DNA from 3 places in the Corynebacterium glyciniphilum AJ 3170 genome. Region 2 is predicted to be linked to each of the others. Evidence: riboswitches for the same ligand, from Rfam matches in the RefSeq annotation. Region 2 holds a riboswitch; each other region holds the start of a gene.
The links. A riboswitch is a leader RNA that binds a small molecule or an ion and turns the genes downstream of it on or off. The one in region 2 is predicted to bind thiamine pyrophosphate.

Region 1: it holds a riboswitch for thiamine pyrophosphate, as region 2 does, so the genes downstream of both, thiO (glycine oxidase ThiO) here and thiM (hydroxyethylthiazole kinase) in region 2, are expected to answer to the same signal.
Region 3: it holds a riboswitch for thiamine pyrophosphate, as region 2 does, so the genes downstream of both, thiC (phosphomethylpyrimidine synthase ThiC) here and thiM (hydroxyethylthiazole kinase) in region 2, are expected to answer to the same signal.

The regions. Positions count from the first base shown of each region.
Region 1 is NZ_CP006842.1:2,140,499-2,144,575, reverse strand. Features, by position in the region: gene CGLY_RS10060 (thiazole synthase) at 1-774, opposite strand, end outside; gene thiS (sulfur carrier protein ThiS) at 780-1,016, opposite strand; gene thiO (glycine oxidase ThiO) at 1,019-2,179, opposite strand; TPP riboswitch at 2,172-2,284, opposite strand; gene thiE (thiamine phosphate synthase) at 2,304-3,011, shown strand; gene CGLY_RS10040 (GXWXG domain-containing protein) at 3,053-3,235, opposite strand; gene CGLY_RS10035 (NAD(P)H-binding protein) at 3,248-3,910, opposite strand.
Region 2 is NZ_CP006842.1:1,924,156-1,928,232, reverse strand. Features, by position in the region: gene thiE (thiamine phosphate synthase) at 1-645, opposite strand, end outside; gene thiM (hydroxyethylthiazole kinase) at 642-1,496, opposite strand; TPP riboswitch at 1,507-1,602, opposite strand; gene CGLY_RS09060 (NAD(P)/FAD-dependent oxidoreductase) at 1,702-3,129, opposite strand; gene CGLY_RS09055 (class I SAM-dependent methyltransferase) at 3,459-4,077, shown strand, end outside.
Region 3 is NZ_CP006842.1:1,125,083-1,129,159, reverse strand. Features, by position in the region: gene CGLY_RS05215 (helix-turn-helix domain-containing protein) at 1-370, shown strand, start outside; gene thiC (phosphomethylpyrimidine synthase ThiC) at 361-2,055, opposite strand; TPP riboswitch at 2,117-2,225, opposite strand; gene CGLY_RS05205 (sulfite exporter TauE/SafE family protein) at 2,278-3,030, opposite strand; gene CGLY_RS05200 (SPFH domain-containing protein) at 3,196-4,077, shown strand, end outside.

The DNA of each region.
Region 1 (4,077 bases), 220 kb from region 2:
TGCGGACGACGCCAGAGCGCCCTGCGTCCAGGGGCGGCGGGGGATACGTCCGGCACTCCGCGCCAGACGCCCGGCCTCGACGGCATGCCGCATTGCCGCGGCCATGGATGCCGGGTCCTGGGCACGGGTGACCGCACTGGCCAGAAGCACGCCGTCACAGCCGAGCTCCATGGCCTGTGCCGCGTCTGAGGCGGTGCCGATACCCGCGTCGAGGATCACCGGGACATTCGCCCGGTCGCAGATCAACTCGATGTTGTGGGGGTTGAGAATTCCCAGACCGGTTCCGATGGGGGACCCCAGCGGCATCACTGCCACTGCGCCGGCAGCCTCGAGATGCCGGGCTGTCGCAGGATCGTCGGACGTGTAGGCGAATACCTCGAACCCGTCGGCGGTGAGTTCCTCAGTGGCGTCGACGAGTTCGATCACGTCCGGCAGTAACGTCCGGTCGTCGGCGAGGATCTCCAGTTTCACCCGGTGTGTGCCGAGCGCTTCGCGCCCCAGCCGGGCGGTGAGGAGTGCGTCCCGGGCGGTGTAACAGCCCGCCGTATTCGGGAGGACATCGATCCCGAGACGGTCGAGGAGTCCGAACAGTGAGGTTCCCGTCGTGGGATTGAACCGGCGCAGCGCCACCGTGGTCATCGATGTTCCCGACGCGACGAGCGCCTGTTCCAGGACTTCCAGGGACGTCGCCCCACCGGTCCCCATGATCAACCGGGAGGTCAGGGGAGAGGTGCCGATGGTGAGTGGTGTTGTCTGCGGCTGTTGCGTGGTCATGATGTCTAGCCTCCCTGCATGGCGGTGATGATCTCGATCTCGGCACCGTCGTGGACGGGGGCGGAGCACCAGCGGCTACGGGGGACGATCGTGGCGTCCAGCGCGACCGCGAGCCCCAACGCCTCGGTCTCCGGATCCTGGCCGGTGACGTCGGAGACGATGTCACCGACGGTGGTTGTGGAGCTCACGGAACGCTTTCTCCCGTTGACCCTCACGGTGACGCTGGTGATGTTGTCCGGCATGTCTATGGTGTCCTTTCCAGGGAGGTGGTGCTGAGGAGTGTGGCATCGTGGCGGCCGCGGTTCTCCGGAGTCTTCCCGGACGCCAGTACGGCGGCGAGTCGGGCGCAGAGGGGCGCGAGCAGTACGCCGTGACGGGAGTATCCAGTGGAGACGATGACACCATCCACGCCGGGGACGCCGCCCAGGTACGGAAGGTCGTCCGGGGTACCGGGCCGGGCACGCGCCATAATCTCGGTGAGCTCCAGGTCTGCCGCACCCGGCACAAGGATCTGAGCATCCCGGAGTAGCTGGTGGACGCCTTCCAGGGAAACTCCGTCGAAGCCGTCCTCACGTTCCGTCGCCCCGATGACGATCTCCCCGTCAGCGCGGGGGACGAGGTAGACGGGTCTGCCGTCGACCAGCCCGCGCACCGTACGTTCCAGCAGCCCAGGGCGGCCCGGTTTCACCCGCGCCCGGAGAATATCCCCGTGTACCGGGCGCAGCCGGACGCACTGGGCCTCGGGAAGGCCGTCGATATCCGGGAAAGACATCCCGGGGCACAAGACGGTGGCATCACCCTGCAACTCCCTGCCGTCGGCCAGGTGGACGCCGGTGACCACATCACCGTCGCGCAGGACACCGGTCACCTGCCGCCGGACGAGCCGCCCCTGCGGACCTTCCCCGGTCGGGGAGTACACCGCCTCCGCGAGGGCGCCGAGCAATGTACGTGGATTGACCTGGTGGTCGTCGGCGACAAGAAATGCACCTGATATGCCGGGCGCCAGGGACGGCTCCACCCGACGTGCCTGGCGGACGGTCAGCTGCTCCACGGTCATCCCCGCAGCACGTTGGACGTCGGACAGGTTCCGGAAGGCGGCGACATCACCAGGGGTGGCGCCCACGCCCAGTGTGGCGGTCGGCAGGTAGCTGACGGGGTGTCCGACGGTCTGTTCAAGGTCGGCGATGAACTGCGGGTATGCCGCCGCAGAGGCGAGCATCAACGGCCGGATGGCGTCATGCTGGTGGACGACTTCACTGACCGCCGCGATCATGCCGGCGGCAGCGTGGCTGGCACCGTTGCCCGGATCAGGGTCGACGACGGTGACGGTGTGGCCGGCGCGCCGTAGATACCAGGCTGCGCTGAGCCCGGCGATCCCGGCGCCGACGACAAGTGTCTCGCGCATGTGCGTTCTTTCCTCCGGCGGCATGATCCGCATCAGGTGTCGACGGTCGACCGGTGGCGTCCGGTCCTCTCAGCCTCGGCGTCGGAGGCTCCCGTAGTTCGCGTAACGGCTACCATCACACCATATGGACCTACATCAGTGCACGGGTACCCCCGGTACCGCGGCAGGGACACGACGCAGAGAACTCCTGCAGAACGCCTCGCTCTATCTCTGTACACCGGCGCGCCGGGAACAGGGCGACCTCCGGGACTTCCTCCATGCCGCCTATGACGGGGGAGTCGACATCATCCAGTTGCGCGACAAGACGCTCGACACCAGTGATGAAGTGGCCGCGATAGAGGTGCTCGCCGACGTCGCCGCTGAGCACGGCGCCCTCTTCGCGGTGAACGACAGGGCGGATATCGCCGCCCTGGTGGGGGCCGATGTGCTGCACGTCGGCCAGGACGATCTGAGCGTGGCTCAGGCCCGTAGGCTGCTGGGACCGGACGTTGTCCTGGGGTTGTCGACCCACTCGTCCGAGCAGGCGGAGGCGGCGGTCCGTGACCCCGACCTGGACTACTTCTGCACGGGACCGGTGTGGGAGACACCGACGAAGCCCGGCCGCGCAGCGACGGGGCTGGGGCTTCTGACCCGGACCGCCGAAAGGGTGGGTGACGGGGGAGGTGTGGCGTCCGGTGCGAAACCGTGGTTCGCGATCGGCGGAATAAACCAGCACACCCTGCCGGACGTCCTCTCCGCCGGCGCTCGACGTGCGGTGGTCGTCCGGGCGATTACCGAGGCGCAGAATCCACGCGAGGCCGCGTCAGAGCTGAAAAGGCAACTGCCGACCTAGTCAGGCCAGCCCTGAGTCGGGACACAGGTGGAGGGTACGATTCAATCTTCCCTGTGCAGTATAAGAACGTATGGACGCGACGTGTACCGGACGTCCACGACGCCGAGAGGATGTCCTGTGGGGATCTCGGTGCCGCGCCATCGGCCCACCAGCTCGTCGACCGTGACTGCGGGCAGCGCATCAAAACGGCTCAGTGCAGCGGTGAGCTCAGCGTCGCGGGGCATGTCCCCATCGTGTCAGAGTTCGCTGACGGGGGCGGTGCCGTCGACGAATTCGACGGTGCGTTGTCCGGGGAGGTCCTCCCGGCCAGCGAACTCGACGATGACATCGGCGACGAGTTCACGTGCGGTGTGTGCGTCTGACCTGTCGAGATCGGCGGTGACCGGGGCAACTCCTTCGGCGGGATCCTCAGTAAGCGTCGCTGGCCCGAGAATCACGTAGTCCAGCCCCTCCGTTGCGACCAGTCGGTCGTCCACGGTCTTCTTCGAGTCCGCGTACGGGAAGAAGCTGTCTGTCTCGGGGACGGTGTGGTCCCGTGCCCCGGCGTAGGACACATTGAGGTAGCGGGGAGTGGTACCCGAATCTCGGAGCCTCTCGAGAGAGTCGATGACGGCGAGGGCAGCGTCTCGGTCGACCGCATAGGTCACCTCCGGGCCGCCGCGGCCTCCGTTGCCGGCCGTCCAGACGATGACGTCAAAACCGGCCAGGATACCGTCCCAATCGCTCGCGGTCACCTGCGTGACATCCTTGAGCAGTGCGGTTGCGCCCAGAGACTCGATCTCGGTGACCTGGTCCGGGTTGCGGATCAGGGACGTCACCGAGAAACCGTGGTCGACCAGCTTCGGGGTGGCGAGAAGACCCACCTTGCCGTGCCCTCCGATGATAAGAACGTCCGTCATGATCTTCCTCCTGTGAGAGTTGGTGTGATGATCACTGTCTGGTCGACACAACAGGTGGGGAGCGTCGCCTATTCCTGTACCGCTGATTTCCTCGGGATGTCCTCTCACAGGTCCGACTCCCACGGAGGCGCGAGACGTAGTAATGTGAGTCACGTCCATGCTGAACG
Region 2 (4,077 bases):
GGTGGGGTCTGCGGCGGACATGATGGCCGAGACCACGCAGATGCCTGCCACGGCGGTGCGCCCCAGTGCTGCTGCATTAGCAGCGTTGACATGCCCGATGGCGACAGAGGGGATGTCGAGCTCACGGGCGTGTGCGGCGAGCTCGTGGACGCTGCCGGGCCCCGTGACCCCCAGGGCGCGGCCGGTGTCGGTCTTGGTGTCCGTGAGCTCCACCGGCCCCAGCCCCAGAACATCCGGAGGGCGGACACCGTCGCGCATGAGCCGTTCGATCTCCCGGATCTGGGCATGGTTGTCGACGGACAGTCCGATCATCAGGTCATCGGGGAGCATCGCGCGGGCGGTGCGAAAGTCGATGTCATCCTGACCGATATGCAGGTGCAGTCCGAGGCGGCCCGCGATGTCGATCCGGTCATTGATGAACAGGGGGACGCCGGTGCCTGCGAGAATGTCGGCCAGTTCGACGGCGCGGGTCGTGAAAGCGTCGTCGTCGAGGGTCTTATCCCTGAGCTGGACGACGCTCACTCCTCCGTGGAGCGCCTTGGCGACAATGTCCGCCACCGCGTCCCGTCCTCCGCCGAGCACAGGGTCCGTGACCAGATAGAGGCCCCAGTCGACCTGGGGCACTGTGCTACGGGTCAGGTTCATCCGGCGGTCTCCTCGTCTGTTTCAGTGACTGTTTCAGTGACCGAGACCAGCTCAGCAATCACCGAGGGGTCCTCAGCGACGGTGGCGAGGGCGTCAAGCCAGGCGACAGCGAAACTGCCGGGGCCCCTCCGGTTGCCGACGAGGTCTTTCGCGGCGAGCGTGCCCGCCGCCCCGACGTGGGCGTGAGCGGTGAGGACGGCGTCGTGGTCGGTCACGTTCTCCGACCCGGTGCGGGCTGCACCGAGGTAGGCGGCGGTGAGTGCGCCGAGGGAACAGCCGGTGCCGATGACCCGCTGCATCATTGGATCGCCAGAGGCCAGCCAGCTGACCCTCCCGACGGACACGACGAGGTCTTGTGGTCCGGAAACCGCGACGACGCTCCCGGTGCGTTCTGTGAGAGACTGGGCGGCCTGCAGGGCGGCATCGACCTCGTCAGTGGAGTCCACCCCACGCCCGCCGCGCCCCTGCGCGCTGTCGGCGAGGGCGATTACCTCGGAGGCGTTGGCACGCACGGCGGCGGGACGGTGCGCGACGATATCGCGGCTGAACTCGGTGCGCGCGGCCGGACCACCGCATGCGACGGGGTCCAGGACCCAGGGGGTGCGAGCAGCAGTCGCACCGCGCACAGCTTCACGCATGGCAGAGTACTGGGCCGCAGTGGGGCTGCCGGTGTTGACCAGTAGTCCGGAGGCGATCGCCGCGAAGTCGGCGGCCTCTTCCGGAGTGTCGACCATAGCAGGGGAGGCGCCTGCGGCGAGCAGCGCATTGGCGGTGATCTGGGGGACGACCTGGTTGGTGATGCACTGCACCAGGGGCGCGTGCTGACGCAGGTCGTGGACGGTATGGACGATGGTGGTGAGCGTGTCTGACACGGACCATCCCTTCGCTAGTTCGAACTAGAGCAGGTTCAACGGGTGTGTTCTCAGCGCGTCTCTCCGCGCACCCCGTGTCTCGTGACATTCAGCCTACCGTGTCTGGCGGCGCACAAAAGCCTGACCCCGGGCACGCCCTTGGTGAGGGCGTGCCCGGGGTCTCCGGTGGGAAGCGGCGTCGTGACTAGTCGGACACGGCGCGGGTGTCCCGGCCGTCACCGAACTTCAGGTTGTCCCGGACCTCGATGGACCGGATGTTCTGCTCGTCCTCGAGAGTGCGCAGCTTGCGCAGGGCGTTACGAGCATGCAGCTGCTGGCGGGTCGCCACCAGGTGCCACCGGTTGGCGGACAGCGTGTTGAGTCCCCAGCTGTAGGCGGCGACGAAACGGTTACGGAAGCCGACCATGAACATCAGGTGCACCGCGAGCCACATGAACCAGCCGATCGGGCCGGAGATTTCGGCCTTGTCCAGCTTCACCACGGCGTTGAACCGGGACACGATGGCCATGGTCCCCTTGTCGAAGTACTTGAAGTCGGGCCGGTCGGTGACGCCGTCCTCGACCTCGGCACGGATGAGGGAAGCGACGTGCTCGCCGCCCTGGATCGCGACCTGCGCCAGGCCCGGGAGCTTGTCGAGACTCATCATGTCGCCGATGATGAAGATCTCCTTGTGGTCGCCCACGGAGAGATCCTTGTTCACCGGGACGCGACCGGCGCGGTCGGCCTCGACGCCGTCGATCTGGTCGGCGATGTGCTTACCCAGCGGGCTGGCGGCGACACCGGCAGACCAGATCTTGCAGTAGGCGGCGACGGTGGTCTCTTCGTCGGTCTTCATGTTCTTCCAGGTGACACCGTCACGGTCGACGTTGGTGACCAGTGAGTCGGTGACGACCTCGACGCCGAGCTTCTCGAGGGTCTTCTGCGCCTTGCGGCCGAGCTTCTTGCCGAAGGGAGGCAGCACCTGGGGTCCACCGTCGACGAGCAGGATCCGGGTCTGCTCGGTGTCGGTGGTACGGAACTCGTTCCGCAGGGTGCGGTGGGCCATCTCGGCGAGCTGGCCGGCGAGTTCCACACCGGTGGGACCGGCGCCGACGATGACGAAGGTCAGCTGACGTGCCTTCTCCGCAGGGTCGTCGGTGATCTCGGCGCGCTCGAAAGCGCCGGTGATACGGGCGCGGAGTTCGAGGGCATCGTCGATGCTCTTCATGCCGGGGGCGAACTCGGCGAAGTGATCGTTGCCGAAGTAGGACTGGCTGGCGCCGGCGGCGACAATGAGGGAGTCGTACTGCAGGACGACGTCCTTACCTCCCAGATCAGCAGTGATGATCTTGTCGTCGACGTTAACGTCACGCACCTCGGCTTTGATGACCCGTGCATTCTTCTGCTTCCGCAGGATCTGGCGGATCGTCGGGGCGATCTCGCCGGAGGACAGCACACCGGTGGCCACCTGGTACAGCAACGGCTGGAACAGGTGGTGGTTGGTGCGGTCGATGATGGTGACGTCGACATCGGCGCCGGCGAACTTCTTGGCGGCGAACAGCCCGCCGAAGCCTCCGCCGATGATGACGACGTGGTGGCGGCCGGAAGGCCGGAAGGGGGTGGCGGTTGTCATATCAGCGAAACTCCTCGTTCTGCGGTGACTGGTGAGGGCGCTCGTCTGTGTTGGCGCCGGTGGTCACCACGTGTTCTCTCTGCGTTGTGTCTTTAGCACTGCTGCGTGTTCTACAGGGGGTCGGTGGACGCCGGTGTAGTGTCGTCAGCCGACGGACCTCCCGGTCGCGTCGGACCTGAGTGCCCATACTAGTGCCTGTCGTCGATCTCCTCATCACGCGGGCAGGATGCGGTCAGCTCTCACCGAACCCGGTTCCGTTTCGGGTGCAACCGGGGGTGAATGATAGTTTTTGTCGGAAACGCATGATACCAGCGAGGACGGAGGCAGATGTGGCACCACCTGTCGACGACGGCCGTCGCCGTCGCGACCCGCGGGACAGTCGGGAGACCTACGTCGACCCAGAGCGCTGGCCGGGGGTGGCACGTCTGCCCGAGGCGTCGTTTCTCGGACGGCGTGCGGTCAACCTGCAGCAACGTCTGGAGGACCTGACCCAGGAGCACGGGGTGGCGTTGACACCGGGCGCGACTCCCCGTTTCGTGGTCGATGACGGACTGGTCCTCGACCGTGTCGTCGACTCCGGGTGGCTCGGGCTGGCTGAGGGGTACATGGCGGGGGAGTGGAGCGCCGAACCGCTGCCGGATGTTCTGGGGGTGCTGTTGACACAGCCGTTGGAGGGCGGTTTCGGACGGACGCTGTCCCGGCGCCGTCGGCGGGTGTCCGGGCATGTGCGCGCCGGCGATCTCCCCGACAGTCTCGTGGACATCTACGCGGGGCGGTACCGTGCGACCGGCTCCGCACTCTTCGCCTCCGGGACGCGGACATCCGAGGTGGACAACCCGGACCAGGCCGGTCACCACCCCGCGGTGACGGTCCGGTACTTTGATGCCCCCACCGACCCTGAGCTCGTCGACCGTGCTGACCTGGACTCCGCCCAGCGTCACCGCATCA
Region 3 (4,077 bases), 800 kb from region 2:
TTATGTCCGGCTCTTGTTCACGGATGCTCGGATGCGCTCTCTGTACCAGGACTGGGAGACGGTGGCCCGTACCGCTGTCGCCCAGTTGCGCATGGAGGCCGCAAAGTATCCGGACGATGCCCGTCTTGCCAGCCTGGTCGGGGAACTCTCCGTGGGCGACCCGCAGTTCGCCTCCTGGTGGGCGGCGCGAACGGTGGCGAGTCTGACGACGGGCACGAAAACCCTGGTCCACCCCGACGTCGGCGAGCTTGTCCTGGACTGGGACACACTGGTCAAAGCCGACGACCCGGAACAGCAGCTGGTGATCTGGACCGCAGCGGAGGACTCCGCGACGCACCGGGCCCTGCAGCAGCTGCGCAGTCAGCTCTGATCGCCCACCGTGGGGTGCGGGAGGTATACCTGCGCGCCGGTGGCGAGGAATTCTTTGCTCTTGCGCTGCATCCCGGCAATCGCCGCCTGGGCCTCCGCAGTGCCGTAGGTGTCACGGATATCCTGTGAGATGCGCATGGAACAGAATTTCGGTCCGCACATCGAGCAGAAGTGCGCCGTCTTTGCCGGTTCGGCGGGCAACGTCTCGTCATGGAAGTCCTGTGCGGTCACCGGGTCCAGTCCGAGGGCGAACTGGTCCCGCCACCGGAACTCGAACCGGGCCGTGGACAGGGCATCGTCGCGTGCGGTGGCACCCGGATGCCCTTTGGCCACGTCGGCGGCGTGTGCGGCGATCTTGTAGGTGATGACACCGGTCTTCACGTCGTCCCGGTTCGGCAGACCGAGATGCTCTTTGGGAGTCACGTAACAGAGCATGGCGGTGCCGTAGCGGGCGATCTCGGTCGCCCCGATGGCCGAGGTGATGTGGTCGTACCCCGGCGCAATGTCGGTGACCAGCGGCCCGAGTGTGTAGAACGGCGCCCCGTCGCACAACTCCTGCTGACGTTCGACGTTCTCGCGAACCTTGTGCAACGGGATGTGCCCGGGACCTTCCACCATGACCTGGACATCGTGCTCCCAGGCCCTGCGTGTCAGTTCGGCGAGGGTGTCGAGTTCGGCGAACTGTGCGGCATCGTTCGCATCCGCGATCGACCCCGGGCGCAGACCGTCGCCGAGGGAGAAGGCGACGTCATAGGCCGCAAAGATCTCGCAGAGCTCATCGAAGTGCGTGTAGAGGAAATTCTCCTCGTGGTGTGCCAGGCACCAACCCGCCATAATCGATCCGCCGCGTGACACCATCCCGGTGACACGCTCGGCGGTCAGCGGGATGTAGCGCAGCAGCACGCCGGCGTGCACGGTCATGTAGTCCACGCCCTGCTCGCACTGTTCGACCACCGTGTCACGGTAAATGTCCCAGGTCAGTGCCTCTGCGTTGCCGTCGACCTTCTCCAGTGCCTGGTAGATCGGGACGGTGCCGATGGGGATCGGCGAGTTCCGGATGATCCACTCCCGGGTGGTGTGAATGTCGTTGCCGGTGGAGAGGTCCATCACGGTGTCGGCACCCCAGGTGGCGGCCCATTCCAGCTTCGACACTTCCTCGCTGATTGAGCTGGTCACCGCTGAGTTGCCGATATTGGCGTTGATCTTCACCAGGAACGCCCGACCGATGATCATCGGTTCGGCTTCCGGGTGGTTGATGTTGAGCGGGATGATCGCGCGACCGGCGGCGACTTCGCTGCGCACCAGTTCCACGTCGCAGTTCTCCCGCAGGGCGACGAACCGCATTTCCGGGGTGACGACACCCCGACGTGCGTAGTGCATCTGCGTCACCGTGCGGCCCGGTGCCGCACAACGGGGTTCGGGACGTCGTCCCTGCCATTGCTGGGACGGTGCGCCGCGGCGCACGGCGGCCCGGCCGTCGTCGATCAACTGTCGTTCACGGATTCGCTGGACCCGGGTGTCGCCGCGTGCTCGGATCCATTCATCACGCCAGGGGTCCAGGCCCTCTTCCGGAACGCTGCCCGGCCCGGCGGTCCGGTACACCTGCAGTGGCGGGTTGGGGCTGCCGTCCGGGGAGTTCTCCTGGTGGATCTCGGTGACCGGGACCCGGATACCGTGGTCTTCGATCCATCCGCAACGGTGCGCGGGGTGCTGCTGGACAGGGGGGGACGGGGCAGACGGAGTAGACACAGCTACGCTCCTCACTTCCTACGCCGGTATCAACCGGATCAGGTTCGACGGTCCCGGACGATCGCAGTCCGGTCTCAGCCCCTCGTGGGGCACCCGTGTGGACGCCTCATGCCTACCACGGCGGCACAGCACCTGCAATCGGTCAACACTCAGCGCTGCTCAGAGCATGGCTACGACACCATTGATGACCAGTGTCACTGCACCAGCGAAAGCCAGCAGTGTCGCGAGTTTGCGGGTGCCTTCACTGGAAATCCTGTCGTACAACCGGTCACCGAACCAGGCTCCGACGAAGATCGCAGCGACGGCGATGATCCACAACCAGACGGGCAGTCCGCCGACATCGACGCCACCGAAGATGACAATCTTGAGCACGAAAGACAGCAGGTTGGCGATCACGATCACCGGGTGCAGAGTCGCCACGAAGTCGCGGTAGTCCCAGCCGGTCAACCGCGCGTACACGGTGAACGCAGGCGCGGCGATGCCGGCAACGGTGCTCATGAACCCACCCGCGGCTCCGGCCAGCACCATGGGGACGACGGACCGTTCCGACAGTCTCGCTTTGTCCGGCTGGAACAGCGTGACCCCGAGCGCCGCGAGGACCAGCACGCCGACGGTGACCAGCAGCCAGGGGCCGTCGATCACCAACACGACGAATACTGCCGGCAGTGATCCCAGCACCAGTCCACCGGCGAGGAAGCAGAAGCGTCGCCAGTCGGTTTTCGCCCGCACCGCCCAGGCGTTGTTCACCGCGTTGACGGTGGACAGGCCGTTGACGACGGTGACACCGGCTGCCGGACCGAGCGCCACGGACAGTACGGGTCCAGCCACCAGTCCGACGCCCATGCCGGTGATGCGCTGGAGCACGGCTCCGGCAAGAACAGCGAGTATCAGGACAATCGCGACGGTGGACACAATCGTCGAGCTTAAACACCCTGAGCAGAGCACTACTGCAGCGGGCTCACCGGACGCGCCCGCTCGTTCCGCGACCGCCCTGAGAAAGGCACAGCCTCTGCGATATGCTCAGGGTGTACTAAGTGTTCTCCTGCCCGTTCCCCGTTGCGACAGAAAGAAGAACGAATGCTCTACGATGTCCCGAAGCCGACCGAAGCCCTCCTGATCACGGGTGGCATGATCGCGCGTAAACCCGACAACCCCTACCGTGTCGTCATCGGTGGCGGTGCCTGGTCCGTCCCGGTGCTGCACCGGGTACAGCGCTTCCATATCGGCGCGAATACCGTGAACATCGCGGTGCGTGCCCAGTCGAAGCAGAACGTGGACGTCGATGTCGAGGCCTCGGTGGTGTTCTCCGTGACCGCGGACAAGAACAGTGTGGTCGAGGCGGCGAACAGGTTCCTGGGCGTCGACACCGGCCAGATCGTATCCACCGCCCAGGACATCTTCTCCGGCGAGACCCGCGCGATGATCGGCCAGCTCACCGTCGAGGAGATGATCTCCGACCGCACGGCGCTGGCCAGCCAGGTGCTCTCCAACGCCGAGCCACGCATGCTGCGGTTCGGCTGGCAGATAGACAGCTTCCAGATCAACTCGATCAGCGACCCGAACGGCTACATCCAGGCGCTGTCCGCCCCGGAACTCGCCCGCGTCCAGCGTGAGCGTGCTGTCGCCGAGGCCCAGCGCGACGCCGAGATCGCTGAGGAGCAGCAGAAGTCCGAGCGTCGCAAGTCCGACTTCCAGCGGGAGACGGACACCAAGGTCGCGGAGAACACCAAGGAGATCGCCGCCGCCAAGGCCGAGGCCAATGCCGCGGGCCCACGTGCTGAGGCTGAGGCCCAGGAGCAGGTCATCGCTGCACAGGCCGCCCTGGCCCGTCGCCGTGCCGAGACCGACCGTGAGGTCGCCGAGGAGCAGGCCCGTCTGGCAGAGTCGCAGGCCACGCTGCGTGAACAGGAGCTGGTCTCTGAGGTCATCAAGCCCGCCGAGGCGGAGGCCGAGCGTACC